Regions from separate parts of the Solibacillus sp. FSL W8-0372 genome, predicted to be linked through region 2. Evidence: riboswitches for the same ligand, from Rfam matches in the RefSeq annotation. Region 2 holds a riboswitch; each other region holds the start of a gene.
The links. A riboswitch is a leader RNA that binds a small molecule or an ion and turns the genes downstream of it on or off. The one in region 2 is predicted to bind preQ1.
Positions count from the first base shown of each region.

Region 1 (4,635 bases), 520 kb from region 2:
CTAATATTGAAGCTTTGGAGGCCATCGCCACCTGTACCACAATTATCGATATAAATACCTTCTGGTGCATCAACAGAGACGGCATGTGATTTCATGACAGAAGCGAGTCCGGCAACTTCATGTGCTGTTTCGCCTTTGATACTCATCGCTGTTAAAAAGGCAGCTATCTGTTCTTTCGGTGTCTGCTCATTAAAAATGAGTTGTGCAGCCTGCTGCATCTCTTTAAAAACTAAATGTTCTTTTCGCTCGATTTGTTCAATGTAAGGAGTTAAAGACATACATACTCATCCTTTCAATAGTGAGTGGAATGGGGCATCCTCACTCGTTTCTGTGTGAAGATGTGCAACATTTCCCTGAATCGTTATCGTATTATCGGGTGTCGTGAAATCGACTTGCCCGTTAAAGCCAATATAGCCGATTAATCCTTGTGCCGGCAGAAGCTCCTTTACTACATCAATCGCATGCAACGTTGGGTTCAGTGAGCCTTGTGTTGTTGTCGCCAATTTCTGCACTGAATTTTCCACACTAAATGGTTCAATTGGCAATGCTTCATTTGTAACTGAAATAGATCCGTCCCGTACTTGCATAAAGTTTGCCTGTGATGTTCCAAGTAAAGTGCAATCATCAAATTCGACATAATACATATATGGTGCAGCATAATCAATTCGCATTTTTCGATAAAGTGAAAGGGCATCGCCGCTAAATTGTGCGGCATAATGACCGTTTCGTTCTTTTTCGACATGATTTAGGGTATACGATGTTTCTTCTGGTGTTGTGCTTGTAAACAACTGCTCAATCAGTACATCAATATTTGGCTCCTCCTGCTCGGCTTCAATATTCGTATGGAAAACAGCAATCTCGTCTGTTAAATGATCGAAAATAACGAGTGTATCGTAAACATGAAACTGCAGTTCAGGCAATGGTTTTTGCAATGCATGAATATAGCCGATCCCCCCGCCCGTAAAAGGATATTCGGTATGTGATGATATGCGCGGCATTACTTGTTTAATCAATTGAATAAGCTCACCGTCATATGTGTACTCTCTATTGGATAGATGCGATTTATCAATAAGCTGCTGTCCGTTGCCGCTATAGGTTTTTCTTGGATTGACGCCGATGAAGGAGTAGCGTCCATTACCCTCATATTTGGATGAGCTTTCTAAAAGAAATTTTCGTTCGCCCTTTAAACGTTGGAAAATGGAGATTGGTGTCAGTAGATCACCGTTCACTTTTTTCATTGATGTACGAAAACGTTGTTGAATTGCCATTCGACACACTCCTTTTAATTTTGGGAATAAAAAAAGTCCCCAGCAAAAGAATAAACTTTTGCTGAGGACGATCTGCACCGCGTTGCCACCTCGATTGAAGCTATAAAATAGCCTCCACTTAAACCTGATAACGGCAGGGTACCGTCCGCCGACTAATGCCGGCAGCTTTCATAAGGCCCATTCACATTTACCTTTTGACGTATTTTCACCAACCATACGCTCTCTGCACAAAATGGAAAATGCTACTCTTCTTATTCAACAATTTACTCAACTAAACTCTTCTCAACTGAAACGGTGGTCGCGCTCCCGCAACCTGCTACCGTAATGTAATATTTTGAATATGCTTATTCTAACACTGAAAATAAAAATGTCAAACAATTCTAAAAAAACTTAACAAAAAACCCACCGGCTAATGACCAGTGGGTGAAACGATATATGTTAGATCAATTTTTTGAAATCAAGTCGTTTATTTAAAGTGTACATAATAGGTGCACCAACCGCTAAAACTACAAACTCCCCAAATGCTACAAATAACCATGTCTCCCAAAACGGAAAGTCCAACACTAGGTTAAGCTGTGCCGCAATGATAAACATTGTAAACGTAAAGAGTGTCGTATTAATAACTAAACGTGCCCAAATGTTTTTTACAAACTTACAGATGAAAATAAAAATCCCAAGTGTAAGAATAGTATGTCCTACGCCAAAAATTAGGTCAATTGGACCGACCGATGACATAAGGAAATTTGAAAAAAATACACCCAATACAACACCTAACATAAAACGAGGGTTGAAGGCGATTAGATGATTAAATATTTCGGCAATACGGAACTGTACTTGTCCAAAACTAATCGGGGCAACTAGCATAGTAATTGCAATATATAATGCTGCAATAATTGCACTCGTTGCAAGAAACTTTACTTTCATATTAAATTCCTCCTAGTTTTTTAACGTGGGATGGTTACGAACCACGCAAAGCAACTGCAATCATAGCAATATTGAAAAAGAAAGTAAAGAATTATAGAACTAAATCCCCTTCAAAGTTCAATAAATTGACAAATGATAAAATTATGAATAATGCATATATAATTCAGTGGTTTAAAGCGCGAAATTATCATGAAGAGATATGTAGTGAATTAATTTAATATCTGAACATTCTAAATCTTATTGACTATCTGAAAATGAAGAGGTAATATAATTTTAATTCACACTTCATCCAAATGAAGTTCGTCGCTTTAAAGTGACAGAGAATAATAGGGGGATAAATTATATGACACGTAAATTAACGAAGCTTTCCTTTTTAGTATTTGGGCTTCTTTTACTTTTAGCAGCATGCGGTGGAGAAGAGAAAGATACTGCTACTAATGCTACAGCTAGTGACGGAGGAACAGAGTCTGCACAAACTGATGAAGCAAAAACATTTAAAATCGGAACAACTCAAATCGTAGAGCACCCATCATTAGATGCTGCAAAAGAAGGATTCAAAAAGGCGATTGAAGACGCAGGGATTAAAGCAGAGTATGTGGATAAATCAGCTAATGGAGATAACAGTGCTAACATGTCAATCGCACAACAATTAGTAAGCGATAATGTAGATTTGATTTTTGCAAACTCAACACCATCTGCCCAAGCGGCAAAAGGTGCAACTGCTGATATTCCAATTATCTTCACATCGGTAACCGATGCGGTAGGTGCGGAATTAATCGAATCAATGGCAACTCCAGGGGCAAACGTTACTGGAACAATTGATTTACATCCGGAGACAATGCCAAAAACAATGGCATTTTTAAAAGAACTTGGTGTAAAAAATGTAGGGATGGTTTATAACGCTGGAGAGCAAAATTCAGTAGCCCAAATTTCAACTGCTAAAGAATTAGCAGCAAAAGAAGGTATTACAATTGTAGAAGCATCTGCTTCAACATCAGCGGAAGTAAAACAAGCAACAGAATCATTATTAGGTAAAGTAGAAGCGTATTACATCATTACAGATAACACAGTTGTAAATGCATTAGAATCAGTTATCGATGTAGCAAATGCAAACAAATTACCATTAATCGTTGGTGAGTTGGATTCTGTAGCACGTGGTGGATTAGCAGCATACGGTTTCAATTACTACGATATCGGTTATGAAGCAGGGCAAATGGCAGCTCAAATTTTATTGGAAGGGAAATCTCCTTCTGAAATTCCGGCAGCATACCCAGCAAACTTAAAATTAGTCATCAATAAAGAAACTGCAGAAAATTTAGGCTTAGAAGTTAAACCTGAGTGGGAAGCAGAAGTACAATAATTTGAATGCTGGTAAATAGCCAGGAATAAATATTCGCGCTTGTGCCCTTAAGGAAGGTCTGCCTAAAGTCATCGTAATGAGATCAAGGCTAATATTCTAGAAGGTCCTAGCGCGAATTAACGTTTAACTACTTTTTAATGGGTGCTCATAAGCTCTAAAGGTTCAATGGATAAAAATTATAGGAGATGATTCGAGATGTTTACAGCTTTGTTTGGGTCGGTAGAGCAAGGAATCATCTATGCAATTATGGCACTGGGTGTTTATTTAACATTCCGAGTGCTGGATTTTCCGGATTTAACGGTTGATGGAAGCTTTGTAACGGGTGCAGGTACGGCCGCAATGATGATTGTACTTGGCTATAATCCGATACTCGCAACATTGGTCGCAACAGTTGCTGGATTTATTGCTGGATGTATGACAGGAATTTTACACACTAAAGGGAAAATCAATCCGCTGCTTGCAGGGATTTTAATGATGATCGCGCTTTATTCTATTAATCTTCGCATTATGGGATTAAGCTCCGATACGGGTGTAACAAGACCAAATATCCCACTGTTAAATTCAGAAACAATTTTTACAGTGTTCGGTAATTTTTGGGCAAGTTTAGGCATTGATTCAGTCATCTCAAATGCCTTAAAGTCAATGGGTCTGGCAACGGTGCCAACAACTTGGGGTATTTTAGCCTTTATGCTCGTTGTGACGATTATTATTAAGCTTATCGTTGACTGGTTCTTAAAAACGGAAGTCGGTTTGGCGATTCGTGCTACAGGGGACAACAAACGGATGATTCGCAGTTTTTCGGCAAATACTGATTCATTAGTTATTTTAGGGTTAGGTATTTCAAACGGTATGGTTGCACTGTCAGGAGCATTAATTGCGCAATATACAAAATTTGCGGATGTTGGATTAGGTATCGGGATGATTGTTGTCGGATTGGCCTCTGTTATTATCGGGGAAGCAATTTTCGGTACGAAGTCGATTGTCCGTGTAACCTTCGCTGTTATTGCCGGGGCAATAATTTACCGTATGATTTACGCTTTAGCGTTGCGTGTAAAATGGCTGGATTCAGGTGATATGAAATTA
Region 1 covers NZ_CP150204.1:461,643-466,277, forward strand. Annotated here, with positions in the region: gene trpD (anthranilate phosphoribosyltransferase) at 1-278, opposite strand, end outside; gene MKY13_RS02330 (metal ABC transporter ATP-binding protein) at 285-1,268, opposite strand; T-box leader at 1,329-1,536, opposite strand; gene MKY13_RS02335 (QueT transporter family protein) at 1,707-2,192, opposite strand; PreQ1 riboswitch class I at 2,199-2,243, opposite strand; gene MKY13_RS02340 (ABC transporter substrate-binding protein) at 2,536-3,552, shown strand; gene MKY13_RS02345 (ABC transporter permease) at 3,748-4,635, shown strand, end outside.
Region 1: it holds a riboswitch for preQ1, as region 2 does, so the genes downstream of both, MKY13_RS02335 (QueT transporter family protein) here and queD (6-carboxytetrahydropterin synthase QueD) in region 2, are expected to answer to the same signal.

Region 2 (16,303 bases):
TTGTAGAAGCCTTTCAAGAAAACGAGGGATTTCATGATATCAATCAACTATTAATATTACCTTCTGAATACTTAATAGCTGCCGCAAAATTTAAAAAGAAGTGACCGACTAAAATTAACCGGTCACTTCTTTCCTATTTTTGTACAACTGGCTCGGGATAATCAAAGCCTTTCGTATCTACTTCTACAGTTTTCATTATTTGATCTTCTTTAGGTTTATCGCTACCATCTCGCTCAACTGCAACGATTTTATCGACAACTTCCATCCCTTCAATGACTTTACCAAAAGATGCATAATCGCCATCTAAATGAGTTGCCGCCTCAACCATAATAAAGAACTGAGAACCTGCTGAATCCGGCTGTTGTGTACGAGCCATTGATAAAACACCACGCTCATGTGTCAGTGTATTTTCAAATCCATTTGATGAAAATTCCCCTTTAATTGAATAGTCGGGGCCTCCCATACCTGTTCCGTCTGGGTCTCCACCTTGTACCATAAATCCTGGAATGACCCGATGAAAAATAAGTCCATCATAAAATCCTTCTTCTACAAGAGAAATAAAGTTAGCCACAGTATTTGGTGCAGTTTTCGGCTCTAATTCAATAACGATTTTCTCATCATTTTCCATCGTAATTGTCACAATTGGATTTTCTGTTATAGCAGCTGTGTAGTCTTCCGCGCTTCCTTGCTCGGTATTATCTGTTGTTTCAGTACCACATGCAGCTAACCCTAGCATTAAAATGGCCATAAAAAACATCCAATAAAATTTCTTCATTAACATATTCACTCCTTTTCCAACATAATCCCATCATACTATGGAAGCATGAAAAAGAGCATCAATTCGTCTATAGTTTTTATATAAAAATCACCTAATCATTGCTATAGCAACAATTAGGTGATTCATCAATTAGAGAGCTCTTTATTTAAGGTTTTAATATAAACTTAATGCTTTGATCTTCGTGATCGTGGAACTTTTGATAGGCTTCACTTGCTTCAGATAATGGCACTTTATGCGTAATAATCTCTGTTGGATCAATCTTTCCTTCGGCAACCATTTCATACAGCATAGGACTATAATGAATTGCAGGTGCTTGACCCATTTTCACCGTTACATTGCGCTCAAATATATTGCCTAATGGGAACATGTTGTACTTTGAACCATATACACCTGTAAGCTGAATTGTACCAAACTTTCTAACAGCTTTTATCCCTACATCAATCGCACTCAATGTTCCGCCTTGCAATTTCAGTTTTTGCTGTGCCTTCTCTACAAGCGACATTTTACCGTCCATCCCTACACAGTCAATTACTACATCTGCTCCTCCATGTGTAATTTCATGAAGGTGATTTCCTACATCGTCAAAATCATCAAAGTTAAATATTTCAACATTATTTGTTCGTTTTGCATGGTCTAGACGATATGAAAGAGGATCTACTACTAATACACGTTTAGCACCTTTCATCCACGCAAATTTTTGTACCATTAATCCAATCGGTCCTGATCCTAATACAATAACTGTATCGCCCTTTTTCACTCCTGCATGCTCTACACTCCAATAGGCAGTCGGCAATACATCCGATATAAACAGTAATGCCTCATCTTCTAGTTCACAGTTGTCTGGTACTTTAAATGGTATGAAGTTTCCGTACGGTACACGGAGGTATTCCGCCTGTCCACCTGGGAAATTGCCGTAGCGCTCTGTATAGCCAAAATAGGCACCCGAATCAATAGCTGGATTTTCATTGGCATTGTCACATTGGCTTTCCAACTGATTTTGGCAGTAGAAGCATTCACCGCATGCAACATTAAAAGGAATAACAACTCGGTCTCCTTTTTTTACTTTCGTCACATCAGGTCCGACTTCTTCCACGATTCCCATCGGTTCATGTCCAATAACAAAATCTTCTCTCGTTGGGATTGCCCCACGATAAATATGGAGATCTGATCCGCATATTGCCGTAGAGGTAATACGTACAATAATGTCATCTGGCTTTTCAATTTTTGCATCAGGAACTTCTTTTACTTCTACTTTTTTGGCACCTTGGTACGTTACTGCTTTCAAAAAGACCCCTCCTGTTGGATAAAGTATTAGATTTGAACTTCAACAAAGTCAATCTGTAAGTTATTTACCCTGATGTCAAAAAATTATACATAAAATAAAAAAAACACTAATTCAATGAAGAATTAGTGCGTGATTGTTACCGATTTTTTAAATTTTGGTTTAATGGTGAACCATAGTCTGTTACTTCTTTTAAAGCTTTTTCCTCTAAAGGAATACGGATGGAGAGAATAATCAAATTTAAAATAGTAAAGCAGATTGCTGTAAAATATGCTTGGAACATGAGTGGAATTACAGCGATTTCCAAACAGACAACTAAGTAATTTGGATGTCTAATATATGAATAGGGACCTTTAACAACAACATTGGCTCCAGGTAAGATTATAATTTTTGTATTCCAAAATGGACCTAGTGACGCTAAACACCATACTCTTAGTAATTGTAGTAACAAAAAGATGAACAATAAAATATAATGTGGTGTAAGTTGTCCTGTAAAGTAGATTACCTCTACTATAAGGCTTACAAAGAAACTCACGTGGAGTAAAATCATGAATGGATAATGGGAAGCACCAACCTCATATGCCCCCTTCGCCAACATAGATTTCTCATTTCTTTTGGCTATAAGCAGTTCGACTAATCTTTGTATAATAATAAAAGCTAGTACTAAATAAAAAAACAGTTTACTCCCTCCATTCTAATAAAACTACTTCTCCACTAAAGCCGGGACCTAGAGCTACTAAGAGACCCAGTGTGTTTTGCTTATTTTTCTTTAACATATATTCCTCTAATACATAAAGTACCGTTGGTGATGACATGTTTCCATTAGCCTGTAATATTTCACGTGAAACATTTGTATGCTCTGATGTGAGCTGAAGTGCCTCTTCATATGCTTGCAAAACTTTTTTTCCACCAGGATGTGCAACAAAATTATCGATTTGCTCGGGTAAAACGTCATGCTTATTTAAAAACTCATGAATAAACGGACCTAGCCATTTTGAAATAATCACGGGTATGTTTTTGGAAAATACTACATGTAATCCACTATTTTTAACATCCCAACCCATTACATCTTCAGAATCCGGCATCCATTTGGAGCCTCGTCCAATAATATGAGGGACTGATATATCCTGACCAAACTCTACATTGTCCCCACATACGAGAGCACAAGCAGCACCATCTGCAAATAACGATGCTCCTACTAAATTACTTTTTGAATAGTCTTCCTTTTGGAACGTGAGGCTGCATAGTTCCACACAAACTACGAGCACTTTTGCATCTGGATAAGCTTTGCAGTAATCAAACGCTCTACTAATTCCCGATGCTCCACCAGCACAACCTAATCCCCATATTGGGATTCTAACAAGCTGATTTGAAAATGGAAGGATATTCATTACTCGCGCCTCTATACTTGGCGTAGAAATGCCTGTACTACTAATAAAGAATATGGCATCGATATCTTCAGTAGAAATATCCTCTTTTAAAAACGATCGATTTGTTAAACATTTCTTAATTACTTCCACACTATATTCTGTAGCTAACTGAATATAAAGCTCATTACGTTCTTCAAAAGTATGTTCTTCTCGATACCAATCTGGTGGAACACAGAAATTACGTGTCTTTATTTCACCATTTTCAAAAACCTTTAATAAACGATCTAGTCTTGAAATCTTATGTTGAAAAAGCTCTTTCGTTAGTTGCTCAATATTAGATTGAGCTAACGTGAATGGCGGTTTATATGAACTAACTGAAGCGATTTTTGGAATAATAATTTCTCCTTATATGAGTTATTTTCTTTCAATGTATTTATAAAGTAAATAAAATATACAAAATATGGTGGAATTTATAAAACTGAAAATAATAGCACTATCCTCTATTTGGACGGTGCTATTATATATTTTTCAATAAACATTAAATGTCTTATACGACGTTTACTTTTGGAGTGAAGTTTGAATTACCAACCTCTACGTTTTGAACAGCCGCATCCGCCCGGTCTAAATGGTGTTCCACACATTGTATGTGTTTCATAGCATTCATGTCTTACGGATTCCGTATGTGGGAAATAATGCTGATTATTAATGTATTGTTGGTTAACCGTTGTTAAATGAGATGGATGAACATGTGGCACCACCATATTCGTTACATTTCTTTGAACATAATGTCTTGTAGGTGACATTTGCGGTGATCCAAATTGAGTAGGAGCTGTTTGGACCGGTAGTTGTTGCCCAAAACCTTGGAACGCTTGAACGCTTTCATCATCAAATGATTCAAACCAGTTTCTATTAACCAATTATATCCTCCTTCCATAATGTTGATGTTTCTTTACTAACGTATGAAAGGATTCAATTGAGACCTATTTAATTGCCTATAGTTCAAAATAATTTTTTAATGAAAGAAACTACTAACAGCTCTAACTGCTTGTCACCTATTATTTAATCTACTGAGATAATGGACCGTATATTTTAGTCCATACTTCCTTAATGCCAGCTGCTGCATGTTCAGTAGCAAAATGGATATGCTGTGATTCTGGCAGCTTTAAAATAGCGTCACAAGCATTTCCAACTGCAATGGCTGGATAGCCGAGTTTGAATAAACTGAGATCATTTTCGGAATCACCAGCTACAACAACCTTTCCATCATATTGGCACTTTTTAAGTATATATGTGAGGGCAGACCCTTTATTAATATTAGCAGGAAGTATATCTACGTCTTTGTCACTGCTAAACACAATATCCACTGCCAAATTAAGCTGTTGGACTGTTTTTTTAAGTATTTGAACTTGCTTACTCTCTGCAAAATAAGCAAGACGCCATGGGGTATTTATAGGCTGCCGTGCAATTCCAATAGATGTGGCTATTGTTTTAACCTGTTCAAAATCATTTTGCTTAATATTGCGTGCCCAATCTTCGTCAAGCTCATATGTTGGACCAACATAAATAGAAGCACCGACATCGCATATTAAAATATCCGGTTTCGGCAGTTGTTCACGCTCAATTAAATCCATCGCGGACTGCTTATATCTTCCTGTAATATATATAAGAGATGTATTTTCCAGTGCTAACGTTTCCCAAAGATCTTTGTGGGATACCTTTTCACTAACAATTGTATTATCTAAATCTGTAGCTAAAATACGAGGTTTAAGGTAGGGATACGTAGGCATTTTTACGTTCATACAGCTCCTTTACTTTGCGGGAAATAAGCGTCCAGTTAAATTCTCTTTTTGCATATTCCTTAGCATCACGACGCATTTTTAATACTTGCTGAGAATTCTTTAAGAAATAGACCATGCTTTCACTTAACTTTTGCATATTGGCTTTTGGAATATGGAATCCTGTTACGCCTGATTTAACAACGTCTTTTAATCCACCCACATGTGTCGCAATTACCGGACAACCACATGCCTGAGCTTCTGCTGCTACCATTCCAAAAGATTCATAATGAGATGGCATAATCGTAACTAATGCACCTGCATAAAGACTTTTTAACTGTTTCTCGGTTTTTGGGCCGAGGAATAGCACGCGATCTTCCATTCCTTTTATTGCTTCTTTTAGCTTTTCACTTTTTGGACTAAAATTATTTAAATCAACCGATTCTGGACAGCCCCCTGCAATAAGTAGCTTCACATTATCTGGTACATCGTTCTTTTTTAACATATGTCGGTATGCATTTAAAAGATCAAAAATTCCTTTTGATGTTTCAAGACGCCCCGCATAAAAATAATATGGAAATGTAAATTGTTTCGTATCTTCTGATGCCGCTAAATAAACCGGTGATACTCCCACCGGCACAACAGATACTTCGCTTACATGTTTTGTGAAAACTTCAATTTGTTTTTTCTCGTTTGGAGTTGTAGCGAGGACAACATCGGCTTTTTGCATAATTATCTTTTCAAAATGCTTGCGCTTTTGATCAATAAATCCTGTACCTTGCTCTTTTGCAATTGCAAGTGAATGATTTGTGTGGCACCAGTAGAAAGAATATTCTTTTTGGAGATAATATGCGAGTACACCGGATAACCAGTAATGAGTATGAACAACGTCATAGCTGCTTAAATCTAATGTCTCTTTCATTTCTTCATAAATGCTAGGCAGTATAGCAAACATCTGCTGCTTATCAACAAAGCCTTTTTGACCTCCAGCAAATCTGTACACTTTACTACGCTCTCCCAGCTGTTCAACAGCCGGCTTTTGTTCATTGCTCCAATGGGTAACAATATCTACACTGTACCCAAGCTCATCAAGCTGCAATGCTAAATGTTTCACATAATTATTCTGTCCGCCTGCCTGTTTACTTCCAAGCGGAATTAAAGGATCGCCATGATCAGAAATAAATAGTATTTTTTGCTTCAAATGAATCGCATCCTTTCGTTCTTAAGCAGCAAATCCGAGCTGTAATACTTTACTGCTGTCTTGCTGTTATTCAATGAAATGACGGTTACTTTCATAAGAATACTGTTTTTAGCTAGGCTGATTTCCATTCTTTAAGCTTCGCTTGATTCCTACTTTTGTACAAAAGTATCCTAACCCTATCTAGCAAGTACTCTAATAGAATATGTTTTACGTTTAACCGTTTTTTCCACACCTAAAAAAGCGCCCCTCTATTTATTAGGAACATTTGTCAGAAATTTAGAGTCAATTATCCTATTCCCTAAATTACACAGCATTAAACTAAATATTCACATAAAATTATTAAAAGCGTAAATTTGATCTTAAAAATCATTAAGTAATAGGGTAAGGAGAACCGATTATTTAGAGAATTTTTTTAAGAAAAGTAAAAGGATTTTAGAATTAAAAAAAGCTATTCTGAGCATAGCTTTAACAGAATAGCTAACTAATTTTAAATAACTTCCAGCGTTACCTCAATATTCTTTCTAGTGGCTTTTGAATAAGGACATACTTCATGTGCTTTATATACAAGCTCTTCTAATTTTTCACGCTCAATACCTGTCCCTTTTACTTGTAAAACAACGCCAAGTTTAAAACCTTGATCCTGTTCGTCCTTTAACAGACTAACATTAGCTGTCACTTCAGAGGTAAACTTGATACGGGCTTTACTTGCTGTTGATTGGAGAGCACTATCAAAACAAGCGGCATACCCAGCGGCAAATAATTGTTCCGGATTTGTTGCATTTTCAATCTTCTTTGCACGTGGTGTACCTGGCATCGCTGTATCGAAATGGATTACTCCATCTTCAGATTGTACTTTCCCTTCTCTACCCCCTGATGCAGTAGCAGTAGAAGTAAATAATTTTTCAGACATTACACTTCAACACCTCTCCATTATGATTACAACGTATCTCTACCCTCTTTTTCTTTTTTCATGCATTTATTATTTCTTTTATTTATGGATTGTTGAATCAGGAGTGATTAAAAGAGAGCGCTTGCTTATGTTTTGGAAAATTAGTGAGGGGTAACAACATATAAGTATTTATAGGGAGGGTATAGAATATTATGTTCGGAATATCTGACCTTATCTCACTTATCATTTCTGCATTTATTATATTGCCTGTTGTTGTATTTCTTCGGGAAATGGGCTATATAATTGTAAGTTGGCTTTTTGGTGTAAAAGAACCAAGATTAACAATCGGATCTGGACCAAGATTTATGAAACTTGGGATGTTCGATATTCGTAAAAACTATCATATTTATAGTTGGTTTTCGTATGATGAGTTGAAATATGAAAGCAAGTTTTCCTATATTTGTATTTATTCAGGTCCTATACTAATTAATCTCTTCTTAGGTCTTACAATCAACTTTTTAATTGCCAATGGCTGGGCAGAAGAATACAAAACATTTTGGGATCGCTTTGTTTTTTATGCCTTTTATTATGTACTATTTGATATAGTCCCAATGGTTACGTTTAACGGCAAGCCTAATAACGGTATGATTATTTATCAAATGATTAGGTATGGGAAACGTATCGATTCAAGTAAAGAACCCTTTCTTCCAGCAACTTCAGATGTAGAGAAAGAATATCAAGAGTATATGAAGAAATATGAGGAAAGTAAAAAACAAGAAAAAGAAAAACCGTGACTACAGGAATATTAGAAGAGCCACGACACATAAAAAAATGCAGCTAAAGAAAAGACCCTCAAAATCATCATTTAATTATGATTAATTTATAGCAATAAGAGCTCGGTATGATCGAGCTCTTTTTTTGCTAGACACCTCTTTTATTTCCCCAGATAAGTGTATGCAGCTGGGGTAATACCTTCACATTTTTTAATTCTGTATCCATCATTACTTTATCGATTAACTGTTCGTATTTTTCCAATAAATGCTCAACCAATTCTGATGTATTATTAGATGTAATATCATCATTTCCAACCTGAAGATAAAAAGGAGTACTCGGAAATTGAAGGTGTACTTGTTTAGCATAGGCATAATCTTCTTCATTAAAGACCACAATTTTAAGAGAGATACTCTGATTGTTGCTTCTATCTCTAAGCTTTTCCAAAATATAAGAGAGCATAGAAAAGTCGGTCTTCATGCCGGAACTAGGGGGCTTAGGTGAAATTGTTAATTCATCTACTTCATACAACCAATCTTGCCACTTGCTTCCCTGTGTCTCAACGCCAATCTTTATATTATTCTCTTTTAAAACTTTAACAAGCGATTCCAGATTGCGCAGAAGTGCAGGGTTTCCTCCTGAAATTGTGACAAATGAAAAGCCATTTCCCCCAAGGCGTTTTAACTCTGACCAAATCTCTTCTGCTGTCATTTGAACAATAAGGTGTTTGCCACTGCCATCCCATGTAAAAGATGAGTCACACCAGGAACAAGAATAATCACAGCCAGCTGTGCGTACAAACATAGTCTTCTGACCAACCACCATTCCTTCTCCTTGTATCGTCGGACCAAAAATCTCTAAAACCGGTACTTTACTCAATTTCCATCCACTCCCTTCTTGCTTCGGCATAGCTTGTTGGAGTTTCATATAGCTTAATAAATTCTACTCGTGCCCCTTGAAGTCGATGTTCATCAAGCAAGGCTTCATTCAACTTTTCAAAAATCCAGACAACAATATTTTCTGCAGTCGTATTCATCGGTGGCAGAGTCTCATTTAAATAGTGGTGATCTAAATAAATCTCTATTTTTTGTTTCCAAATCTCCTTGATGTCACCAAAATCAATTACAATTCCTCGTTCATCGGTATAACCACTCAATCCTAAGACTGCGCGATACGTATGACCATGTAAGTTTTTACATTTGCCCTCATAGTTGTGTAAATGGTGAGCAGCATCAAACGTAAATTCTTTGCTAATGAGAACACGTTTTGAATGATATTTTAATTGATTGCTCTGGATATCTTCATCAATTTTTTGTAGCTTCTCAACAATTCTAAAATTAGTCATGTAATAAAAACTCCTCCCTGAAAATCTTCCCGACACATTTCAAGAGAGGCACTATGATTCATTCTATTAAAACATATGTAAAAACAGAAAAAGCCACGTCCTTTATGGACATGGCAAGTTGTCATGTTTCCATAGTTTTTTATAGAGGGTATAAGCTATGAACCTCTCCCGTTCAATTCCGGGCATTCTTTTATAAGGACATTCTATATAAAGTATTAGGAAATTTCAAATTTATTATTCCATAAAAAACATTAAATAGTATTTTAAAACCATACTTACCAATAATTTATTTTACTTTTAAAGGTGTTAGCATATCTTTACTGAATTATTAATATTGTAAAAATTGCAGGATACTTTATTGAGGAAGGTAGCGATTTATGGAGACATTTCAAACTTTTCTAAATGATTTCAATAACCAAATGCAAGTATTGCATAATGCTGCGATAGAAGCAGCCCCTCTGTTTTTATCAAAAATACTCCTCCTCTTCATTCCACTGAGTAACTTTTTTTCTATGCGTTAAATAATTCTCCTGCAAGTAACAAGATAGCTGTATTTTAAGGGTGTCCTCCTGTTTTTGCAGCGAGATATTTAAAATTTGTTCAATACGATTCAAGCGCTGGTAAAGAGTATTCGCATGAATATGCAAATGCTGCGCAGTTTGCTGAATAGAACGGTTAAATTTGAAATAAGCTAATAATGTTTCGTAGAGGTGATTTTTATTTGCTTGAGCAAGTAACTCACCGATTTGATCTTGAATGAAATTTGCCAAGTCACGCGGTGGAACTTGTAAGATCAACTGGTTAAGACCTATTTTCTCATAGCTCGTAACCGTCCATTCATCGCGTACACGTAAAAAGCGCAATGTTTGAAGCGCTTCCTCATAAAAAGCAGTAATGTTATAAAGTGATTTATGTTGTTTACTGATTGCACTCCGAAAAAGTGGTTTATGTTGTATTTGCCACTTTCTTTGAAGCAACTGTAATGTTTCATTTAACGAGGTAAGTGTTGCTGATAAAGGACTCCCAATTAAAAAAGTTATTTTATTTTTTTCATAAAAAATTAATGTACGTTCACTTGAAAATTGTTCTTTTAGCAAAGATATAAACTGTTTTAAGGATTGCTCAATTGACAGCATGTTTGCTTTCTGTTGAAATTCGAAAATACATAAACGGTAATAGTCTTGGACATCTAAATCTAGATGATATGCCGTAGAGGCAACTGATTTTTGATTCGGTGCATCTATAAATTGTTGAAATGTTTCATGGATGCGTTTGTTATGAAGCTCTTGGACATTTTTGTTACGTAATATTTGTAGTATTAAAATATTTGCCCCCTGCTCCAATGTTTGTTGATCTTTGTAGGAGATGCTTCCTTTCTGTTCAATTATCATACTCCCTAAACAAATGTCTAAATTATAGAGCGGATAAATTATATAGCTTCGTTTGTTTTTTAGCCTGTACTCAAAAGGTTTTAGCTTTAAAAATAACTGTTTCTTTATTTTTGATTTAGTGTGGTAAGGAATAGAGAAGCTGTCCTCCAAAAATACATCATCAGAGGCATCATAAAAGCCAATCGGTAGTTGGGTTAATTTTTGTAGCTCTTTTAAAATGACCGATATTGGTTCATTTTGTAAAAGCAATTGATTTAAGGAAGCATGTACATCATAGCGTTGTTTAAGAAGGGTATGTTTTGTCTCTAATGCTAGGGATAATTCATGCGCTTCTTTTACTTTTTCAATCATCTTTTCATAATACTGAGCTTTTTGAATTGCTACCCCTACCTGATCTGCAAATGCTTGAAAAAATAATAGATCTTCTTGTGTGAGATCTCTTTTCTTTTGAAGTTGGTGAATAATCATGACACCAATTGGCTTAACATCAACAGTTATCGGTACACAAAGTGCTGCCTGCGGAACATGTTCACTCTTTAAAATTGTCCGTAAATTATGGGGGCTTACATTTTGATGATACATAGCAGCCATGATTTCTTCATTACTGTTAAAAAACTCACCCATTCCTGTCGCAAATACGCGACCAGTGATGGCTTCATTTGGCTTTGTTTGAAATTGTTCAATTGATGGCGGGAAATGGATATAAGTTTTTGGAATGAGGCATTGTTTATGATTATCAAAAAGCATCAAATAGCCTGCATCCGCTTCAGGAACAACATTAAGTGCATAGCGCATGATTGTATGTAATACTTCATCGATTTGAAGCTTAGAAGTAATCGTACGAATACTTTCTACGAGGATAGATAACTGTTTATTGGAAAGTGTTAATTGACGCAAAATTGTTTCTTGTCCATCTGACATAGACATTTCCCCTCCCCTATAAATATATTGAATATTCTATATTTTCAATTTCAAATATAGAGGATTACACATTGTTTAGCAATAAGAAAACAAAGTATAGTATTGAAAACTGAATTGTTAGTCAATTAAAAGGGCGGGTTTTTATGTACTTAGCATCAGAAATTATGGGTCACCCGATTTTATGGCTTTTGGCATTAATCGTTGTAATAATCGTGATTTTCCAAGCCATTGTATTTATACGTATTTCGAAACGAGTTGCCCCAGAAGTCGGTTTAACTAACCAGGAAGTAACTTCAATTATTCGAACAGGTGCAATTAGTTCGCTAGGGCCGTCGTTTGCCATAATTATCGTTGCCATTTCTTTAATTACTTTAATTGGTGAACCTACGACAATGATGCGAATCGGTATTGTTGGATCAGCACCAATTGAAACAGTGGGAGCAAGTCTAGGAGCAGAAGCAGCTGGTGAAGAGTTAGGTGATAAAAGCTTCTCAGCACAAGCCTTTACAGCAGCTGTTTGGACAATGTGTTTAGGTGGCATGGGCTGGTTGCTTGTTACAGCATTATTCACAAAATCACTTGGCCGACTTCAAAATAAATTAACGAGCGGTGGTGGTAATCGAGCAAAATGGCTAAGTGTCGTTTCTACTGCAGCGATGATCGGCGCTTTCGGTTATTTTGGTGGTGGTCAAATTGCAAAAGGGATGAATGAAACGATTATTTTCTTTATTGCTTTAATTATAATGCCGGTGATTATGTGGGCAGCCCAACGTTTCAATCAAAATTGGCTGCGAGAGTGGTCGCTAGGATTGGTTATTTTAATCGGTATGGGCGTCGGTTATTTCTTAATTTAAATGAAGGAGATGATTAAAATGGTTGTTTTAGAGCGTCATACAACACCTACAGTTTCAAAAAGCGAGGAAAATTTTACAACGTTTCATAGTCAAGCACATTTCTGGGGTCGCCTTACGATTTGGGCTGTCATCATTTGTACGATTGCCGTTCCCCTCTATTTATCATTTGGTTTAGGGTATCATCCTGGTTGGTCCGTCATCTTAACAGGATTTTTAAGTTATGGGGCTGTTGTAGCCATCGTATGGTTTGTTGAGCCAATTAGCTATTACCCTATTTTAGGAGTATCTGGAACATATTTAGCTTTTCTAACAGGTAACATCGGTAATATGTGCTTACCGAGCGCTTCTATTGCACAGACTATCGTGAAAGCAGAGCCAGGTACACGCAAAGGTGAAGTAACAGCAACGTTAGCGATTTCTGCCGCTTCCATTGTGAATACAACAATGCTTATTGCGGTTATATTAGGTGGTTCTTACTTAATTAATGCGCTGCCAGAGGCAATTCGCGACTCCTTCAACTTTGTATTGCCGGCTATATTTGGGGGAGTACTTGCACAGTTTGCCTTAAAAAAACCTGTTTGGGGGATTGGAGCAATTGGGTTAGGAATTTTTGCTGCACTTGGCCCTGTTCCACCATCATTCCAAACATTTATTTGTATTACAGGAACAGTAATCTTTGCCGTTATTCTTGAAAAAATGAAAGCAGGTGGACAAGCATCATGACGATAAAACAACAGTTAATGGATATGTTGACAGCACGGAATGATGAGATGATTGCGATCCGTCGTCATCTACATGAAAACCCGGAGCTATCCTTCGAAGAACAGCAAACAGCACAGTATATCGCGGATTTCTATGAAAATAAAGGTGTAACAATTCATCGCAATGTCGGCAATGGCTACGGAATCATAGTAGAAATTCAAGGTCGCCATCCCGGTCCTGTCATCGGAATCCGTGCAGATTTTGATGCTTTGCCAATTGAAGAAGAAACAGATGTACCGTTTAAATCGAAAAACCCCGGTGTCATGCATGCTTGCGGTCATGATGGACATACCGCGTATTTGCTCATTTTAGCGGACTGTCTCATCCAATTAAAAGATGAATTGCAAGGAACAGTTAAAATTATTCATCAGCATGCAGAGGAAAAGCCTCCTGGTGGTGCTAAAAGTATGATGGCTTCAGGTTTGCTGGATGATTGTGAAGTCATTGTCGGGGCGCACTTATTCCCAACATTTAAAGTGGGTCACATTGGGTACCGAGCTGGCGCCGCAATGGCCGGTCGCTCATTTTTCAAGTTGGTTGTTCATGGGACTGGAGGGCATGGTTCTTCCCCCCACTTAGCTAATGATGCAATTGTTGCAGCCTCAAATTTTGTAACGACCGTACAAACAGTTATTAGTAGACGGTTAAACCCGTATGATATGGGTGTCGTTACAATCGGCTCCTTTGATGGGAAAGGTACATTTAACGTTATTAAAGATGCCGTAACCCTTGAAGGTGATGTGCGTTATATGAATGACGATGTTCAAACTACAATTGAACAGGAAATTAAGCGTTTAGCAAATGGTTTAGAAGTGCAGTTTGGTGTTACTTGTGCACTCACTTATGAAAAGGATTATCCACCTTTAGTAAACGATGAAGATCTGACTAGCTTTGTCGTCAAAACATTAAAAGCTTCGGAACAGGAAGAAATCATCTCTATTGAAGAAGCACCTTTATTTTCAGGCTCTGAGGATTTTGCCTATTATGCACTTGCAAAGCCGTCCACTTTTTATTATATTGGCTGCCAACCGACGTATTTAGATGTCCCTTATATGAATCACCATCCAAAGTTTGATATTGATGAACGTGCATTATTAGTTGCAGCCAAAGCTGGCGCTGAAGTGATTGCTACATATTGCTTAAAATAAAATAAGAATCCTACCTATTAAATGAGCCTGGGACAAAACGAAAAATATCCATTTTCCTAAAGAGAAAATGGATATTTTTCTGCTTCTCCCAGAATTGATTTCCGTTACGGGGACGCTTTCCGGGGGCACGGCCTTACACGATCGTCTCAGGCGTCGGTGCTCCTGCGGTTACTCGTCGCAAAATAAATTTTGCTTTTCCCCAAGAGTCGCCCCTTCACTCCAATCAATTCATATAATATCAATTCTTAATAAGAGTATTTCCCTTTCACAAAGAAATTTCTACTTATGTCCCAGCCTCATTTTAAAAACTAAAACTATATTTATATAAACTGGTAAGGGTGAATTTAACAAGATTGCAATTCGTTCTGCTTACATAAGACTTAGTAATTTAAGAGAGTATACTTTAAAAGTTCTAGTTTCACATTAATTTTATAGGTAGATAGATTTAACATATTTTTGAATATCTGATACTAATTATCAATATTTTAGAATATTTAAAAATTTCGATATTCGAATTGGTTTCCCTGTGATAAATTGGAAATGTCATACTAAACTGAAAAGTATGAAAATTAAAGGTGAAGGGGAAATGAGATTTGAGTAAGTTTAAGTTTACGAAGTTCTTTAGTAGTGTTCTAGCCTTCGTTATGGTGCTTTCTTTATTGTTGCCATTCTCGAGTGTGAATGCTGAAGAACTAAAATCATTCAAGCAGAATAATCAAAGTGAAAGCACGATTCAACTAAAGGCGGCTATTGCTGAACAGCTAAGCTTGTCTAAAGATGGTCCAACTCTTCACGAAAGCTTACAAAATGTATCGGGCAATCAGGATATTGCAGTTATTGTTCATTTATCTGAAAAGCCTGTTGCACTAGAGCAAGGGATGAGCCAAGTTAAAGGCAAAAAATTCTCCAATGCTAGAGCAAATGAAGTTCGTTCAAATGTAAAAGCCCAGCAAGCAAAAGTTAAAAAAGAGTTAGCTGTCAAAAACGTACAGATGACTCAAGGGTATACGTTTGATACGGTTTTAAACGGTTTCGCAGCAACTATTAAAGCAAATGATCTTCCGAAACTGCTTTCAGTAGACGGGATCACACTAATTGAGCCTGATGCGACGGTTTATGCATCAGAAGATCAAAACATGAAATCATCGGAGCTTATTAAGGAAGAAACATTAGAAGCTTATATGAATACAAGTAATTCCTTCCTTGGCATCGAACAGCTATGGAACGAAGGTATAGAAGGACAAGGAGTTAAAGTAGCAGTACTAGATACGGGTATTGATGCAGATCACCCGGAATTTGCCGGAATTTATAAAGGTGGTAAAAACTTTATTCCTCACTCTTCAACTTACAATAAACCTCGTGCAGATGACGATGCGTCGGAAACTTTACCTTCAGAGCGCCCAGCTGGGACACCTGAATTTAATGCAAACGGTAGTTCATTCTATACTTCTCACGGTACACATGTTGCCGGGACAATTGCAGCAATCGGAGCTAACGAGTTTGGCATCAAAGGAATTGCTCCAAAAATAGACCTTTATGCTTATCGAGTTCTTGGAGCATATGGTAGTGGTTCTACATCAGGTATTGTAAAAGCTATCGAAACTGCCGTTTTAGAAGAAATGGATATTATCAATCTTTCACTTGGTGGCGGAGCTAACTCTGAAACCGATGCTGGTTCATTCGCGATTAACAACGCAATGATAGCGGGAACAATCGGAGTCATTGCAACAGGTAACTCTGGTCCAAATCGTGGAACAATGGGAACACCAGCAACTGCTCGTTTAGGGATTGCTGTTGGTAACACAACAAATCCAGA
Region 2 covers NZ_CP150204.1:3,857,327-3,873,629, forward strand. Annotated here, with positions in the region: gene MKY13_RS19730 (DUF2268 domain-containing putative Zn-dependent protease) at 1-104, shown strand, start outside; gene MKY13_RS19735 (peptidylprolyl isomerase) at 134-775, opposite strand; gene MKY13_RS19740 (zinc-dependent alcohol dehydrogenase) at 924-2,063, opposite strand; gene MKY13_RS19745 (isoprenylcysteine carboxylmethyltransferase family protein) at 2,200-2,658, opposite strand; gene MKY13_RS19750 (3-oxoacyl-[acyl-carrier-protein] synthase III C-terminal domain-containing protein) at 2,741-3,823, opposite strand; gene MKY13_RS19755 (CotD family spore coat protein) at 4,012-4,347, opposite strand; gene MKY13_RS19760 (HAD-IIB family hydrolase) at 4,495-5,229, opposite strand; gene MKY13_RS19765 (glycosyltransferase) at 5,195-6,406, opposite strand; gene MKY13_RS19770 (organic hydroperoxide resistance protein) at 6,894-7,316, opposite strand; gene MKY13_RS19775 (hypothetical protein) at 7,508-8,089, shown strand; gene queE (7-carboxy-7-deazaguanine synthase QueE) at 8,217-8,945, opposite strand; gene queD (6-carboxytetrahydropterin synthase QueD) at 8,938-9,411, opposite strand; PreQ1 riboswitch class I at 9,537-9,583, opposite strand; gene MKY13_RS19790 (helix-turn-helix domain-containing protein) at 9,879-11,723, opposite strand; gene MKY13_RS19795 (DUF5058 family protein) at 11,867-12,577, shown strand; gene MKY13_RS19800 (small-conductance mechanosensitive channel) at 12,596-13,300, shown strand; gene MKY13_RS19805 (amidohydrolase) at 13,297-14,487, shown strand; gene MKY13_RS19810 (S8 family serine peptidase) at 15,081-16,303, shown strand, end outside.

Region 3 (4,635 bases), 250 kb from region 2:
AACATGGCAAAACATATTGTAGGTTATTATGATACTGAAGAAGAGGCAATCATGAAAATTGAAGATTTAAAACGTCAAGGCTATCGTTCAGAAGATATTTCAGTTGTAAGTAAAAATAGTTCAAATGTAGATACAATTTCAGATGAAACAGGTGCTGTTGCAGAAGGAGCTGCTACAGGAGCAGCTGCCGGCGGAGTAGTAGGCGGCGTTGGCGGCGTACTTGCTGGACTTGGCGCATTAGCAATACCAGGAATTGGACCAATCGTGGCAGCAGGTCCGATTGTAGCCGGTTTAACAGGAGCAGCTGCTGGTGCAGGTGTCGGTGGTTTAGCTGGAGCTCTTATTGGCATGGGGATTCCAGAAGATGAAGCAAATCGTTATAGCGATTATGTAGAATCCGGCAAAATTTTAGTTATTGTAGACGAAGATTTACGAGGCCCGATTTTATAATTAATTATTACTGAAAATATACAGCCGAGGGGATGAAAGATATGGCAAAGCATACTGTAGGATATTATGATACAGAACAAGAGGCAGTCGCCGCAATCGAGGATTTAAAAAGACAAGGTTACCGCTCGGAGGATATTTCAATTATTAGTAAAAGCAAAACTAATATAGATAACGTTTCTACTGAGACAGGTGCTGATGTTGCAGGCGGTGCCGCTGCAGGTCTAGCTACTGGCGGGGCTTTAGGTGGCATTGGTGGTATTCTTTTAGGACTTGGAGCTCTGGCCATTCCAGGAGTAGGTCCTATCGTAGCTGCTGGACCAATCGCTACAGGGCTAACAGGATTAGCTGCTGGCGGTAGTATTGGCGGATTGGCAGGTGCCTTTGTAGGAATGGGTATTTCCGCAGAGGAAGCAGAGCGTTATGATGAGGAATTTAAAGCTGGCAAGATTTTAGTCATTGTGGACGAGGATACAAAAGGTCCATTAGTATAAAAAAATGTACTGAAACAAGGCTGTGTTGGAGGTCAAGTGACTTTCCGCCCAGCCTTTTCTTCAGACAAAAAATAGACGGAGAAATTCCGCTTATTTGGGAAAAAACTTTAAAAACCGGAAAAATAAAGGGAGGAATTCCGCTTATTACCCTCCAAAACAAGAAAAAATCATTTTTTTCTATGGATAAGCGGAAAAATCACCCTTATTACCCCTTAAAATAAGGGCATCCTGCAAATAACGGGAAATTCTCCGCTTATTTTTTACATATGCTAGCTAAACCCGAATTCCACTATAAAAAAACGCCACCCCTATTCATAATGAATGGCATTTGTTAAAATCTTAACCTTTACTTACTGTTGTTATAGCTGCTTTCGCTAGACGTCGATCGTTATAAGCAAGCCCTTGACTTAAAATCATAGCCCCTACCAGTTGCATTACTGTTTTCACAATTATTTGCCCCACAATTGCTGCTGGAACGGCTGCCCAAGGTATAAAACCTGCTCCTAAAGGACTTAGCCCCACAACAACGAACACGATGGAATCCAAAAATCCTCCAACAATTCCACTATAGAACACACGCCACGCCATCGGTAATTTTAAACGTGTGTAAATTTCTGTATCGGCTGTTTCAGCAACTAAAAAGGATAGTGCAGATGCAGCTACAATAATTAACGTATCTCCTAATGAGAACGATACAGTTGCAGATAAAACTAAAGCCAGTAAGATGAACCCATATGTTTTTTTACGACCAAATTTATTTTGCACTAAATCCCGGAAAATAAATGTCGCACCAATTAAAAATGAACCCATCGGTATGATAAACATGCCCAATTCAAGCGGGGCAAAACGGGCTGTGACAACGTTTGCCGTCACAATAGATACTAAATAAAATAAAATTCTTATCATAATACCCCTCCTGTTTCCTTCGAATGTAAATACGTTTCCATCCCTTGTAATCGCAGCTTACATGCCGGGCAATCCCCGCATCCATCTGCGATAATGCCGTTATAACAAGTGAGTGTTTTCTCTCTTACATACTCAAATGCGCCAAGCTCGTCGGCTAATGCCCATGTTTCGGCTTTATCAATCCACATGAGCGGTGTATGAATTACAAAGGAATTATCCATTGATAAATTCAATGTCACATTCAACGATTTTATAAAGATATCGCGACAGTCCGGATAACCGCTGAAATCCGTTTCGCATACACCTGTGACAATATGCTTCGCGCCAATTTGGCTTGCCAATACACCAGCAAATGATAAAAACAATAGATTGCGCCCTGGTACAAAGGTTGATGGCAATCCGCCCTCTTCCCCTTCTTCAACCGCAATATCATCACGTGTTAAGGCATTTGGTGCGAGCTGATTCAGTAACTCCATATTCAAAATATGGTGTCGTACATTCTGTTCTTCGGCAATCTTTTTAGCGCATTCAATTTCCAATGCATGCCGTTGTCCGTAATCAAATGTTACTACTTCCACTGCTTTGAAATTTTTCAATGCCCAAAACAGACATGTTGTACTATCCTGTCCGCCGCTAAATACGACGAGTGCTTTTTCATCCTTCATCTTTTTGCTCCTTTTAAACGAAAAAACAGCACTAAGATTATGTGCTGTTTAATCTTAGTTTTTTATAGAGGGTCGCTAATAACCTCTTTCACCTGCAAGGTATATTTAATTTTTAACGGTTGTCGATTTTTTCTGGATATAAATCATGGTTCATTAAACGGTAGTTGGCAATTTCCTCATATTTCGTGCCCGGACGACCGTAATTGCACCAAGGATCAATTGAAATGCCTCCACGCGGCGTAAATTTACCCCATACTTCTATGTAGCGTGGGTCTAACAGCTTGATTAAATCGTTCATAATAATATTCACGCAGTCTTCATGGAAATCGCCATGATTACGGAAACTAAATAAATATAATTTTAATGATTTACTCTCCACGATTTTTTGATCCGGAATATATGAAATATACATCGTCGCAAAGTCCGGCTGCTGTGTAATCGGACAAAGACTCGTAAACTCCGGACAATTGAATTTCACAAAATAATCGCGGCCAACATGCATATTATCAACAGACTCCAACACTTCTGGTGCATACTCAAAAGCATATTTTACATTTTGATTTCCTAATAACGTTAAATCCTCTAAACCATCTTTTTCGTGTCTACTAGACATGAAAAACCCCTCCTTCATTCATACCAAAGTATCCAAAGGAGGGGTAAGCGTATCATCAATAAAAAACTACCGGATGCAATAAAAAAAGCCACGTCCGATATGGACATGGCATAATATGCATGTATCCATAGTTTTTTATAGAGGGTATCAGCTATGAACCTCTCCTGAACAACTCAGGTATTTTAATCTTTCCTCATTCTATTAGAAATAAAGTCCATTGTAAAGAAATAATTGAAAATATGGTACCTACTATCCTACACTATTGGCTTTTCAAATATAAAAACCGATACTGCCATATCCTCTTCCACTTTTATATCCGAAAATAAATGAAGCAGTTTTGAATCGACGAGCTCCTCCAATCCTTCGGGAACCTGTTGCTTATAAATTTCCTGAATCATTTGGGTTCTCGCATTGTGAATAACCTTTTTTCCTTCTTCTGATTGAATAATAAATTTTTCAGTAGGTGTCAAAATGCCGTACATCGTCGTGACAGCCATATTCTCCACGAAATGCGTATAAACTCTATCCGGTCCTTTCCCATATAGCTCTTTACGTACTTTTCGTACGATTTCATTAAAAACAGTCTCCTTCTTCCCCATTTGTACACCCCCCTAGTTTATTCAAACTATACAATATAACTTTTAAAAAAATAAACTCTTCTCTCTCTATCTTGTTCTTTTAAAACAAAATAGTATAATAAAAGAAATAAATGGAATTCCAATAAAATTTTTTGTTGGAATACTATTTGCTTTTTATAAAATGGATTGATTCGTTAGTAGGTATTGCTAATTTATTACTCCACTACAAGGTCTTTTTAAAAGACGTCTTGTGGTGGAGTTTTTTGTATTTTAAAGGAGGTTATATAAAGATGTCATGGATTGTTCTTCATTTTATCGGGATTATTTCATACGCAGCAACGGGAGCATTTGTCGCGCTTGAAGCGAGATTTTCATTTATAGGTGTATTTGCTTTAGGTTTTATTACAGCGTTTGGAGGAGGGCTAATCCGCAATGTAATTATAGGGATTCCTGCTACTGAACTGTGGGAGCAATCCACTATTTTAACAGTGTTCATAACATTAATTATCATCGTATTAATTCCACTAAAATGGATTGATCATTGGAGAAGGTGGGGAATGTTTTTCGATTCAATTGGGCTGGCTTCCTTTGCCCTTCAAGGTGCCATGCTAGCAAGTGAAATTTATTCCAATAATTTAGGCGTGATGATTTTGGCGGCTCTATTTACAGGTGTCGGCGGTGGAGTAATTCGGGATGTGATCGCTGGTCGAAAACCACTTGCGTTGAAGGAAGAAATTCACGCGATATTAACGATTCTATGTGCCCTCTCTATTTGGCTAGGCTGGAGCTCGCCTCTAGCACTTACACTTATCGTTGTTATTGTAGTTGCCGTACGTTTGTTAGCCATTTACTATAAGTGGCGGCTTCCTCTGCCTTGTCATTATGAGGAAAATAGGAAAGATAGCTTTACTGATAGCAGCGTGAAGTCGAAT
Region 3 covers NZ_CP150204.1:186,559-191,193, reverse strand. Annotated here, with positions in the region: gene MKY13_RS00935 (general stress protein) at 4-450, shown strand; gene MKY13_RS00930 (general stress protein) at 492-941, shown strand; gene MKY13_RS00925 (VUT family protein) at 1,281-1,844, opposite strand; gene queC (7-cyano-7-deazaguanine synthase QueC) at 1,844-2,512, opposite strand; gene queF (preQ(1) synthase) at 2,625-3,125, opposite strand; PreQ1 riboswitch class I at 3,247-3,293, opposite strand; gene MKY13_RS00910 (DUF2294 domain-containing protein) at 3,380-3,724, opposite strand; gene MKY13_RS00905 (trimeric intracellular cation channel family protein) at 3,994-4,635, shown strand, end outside.
Region 3: it holds a riboswitch for preQ1, as region 2 does, so the genes downstream of both, queF (preQ(1) synthase) here and queD (6-carboxytetrahydropterin synthase QueD) in region 2, are expected to answer to the same signal.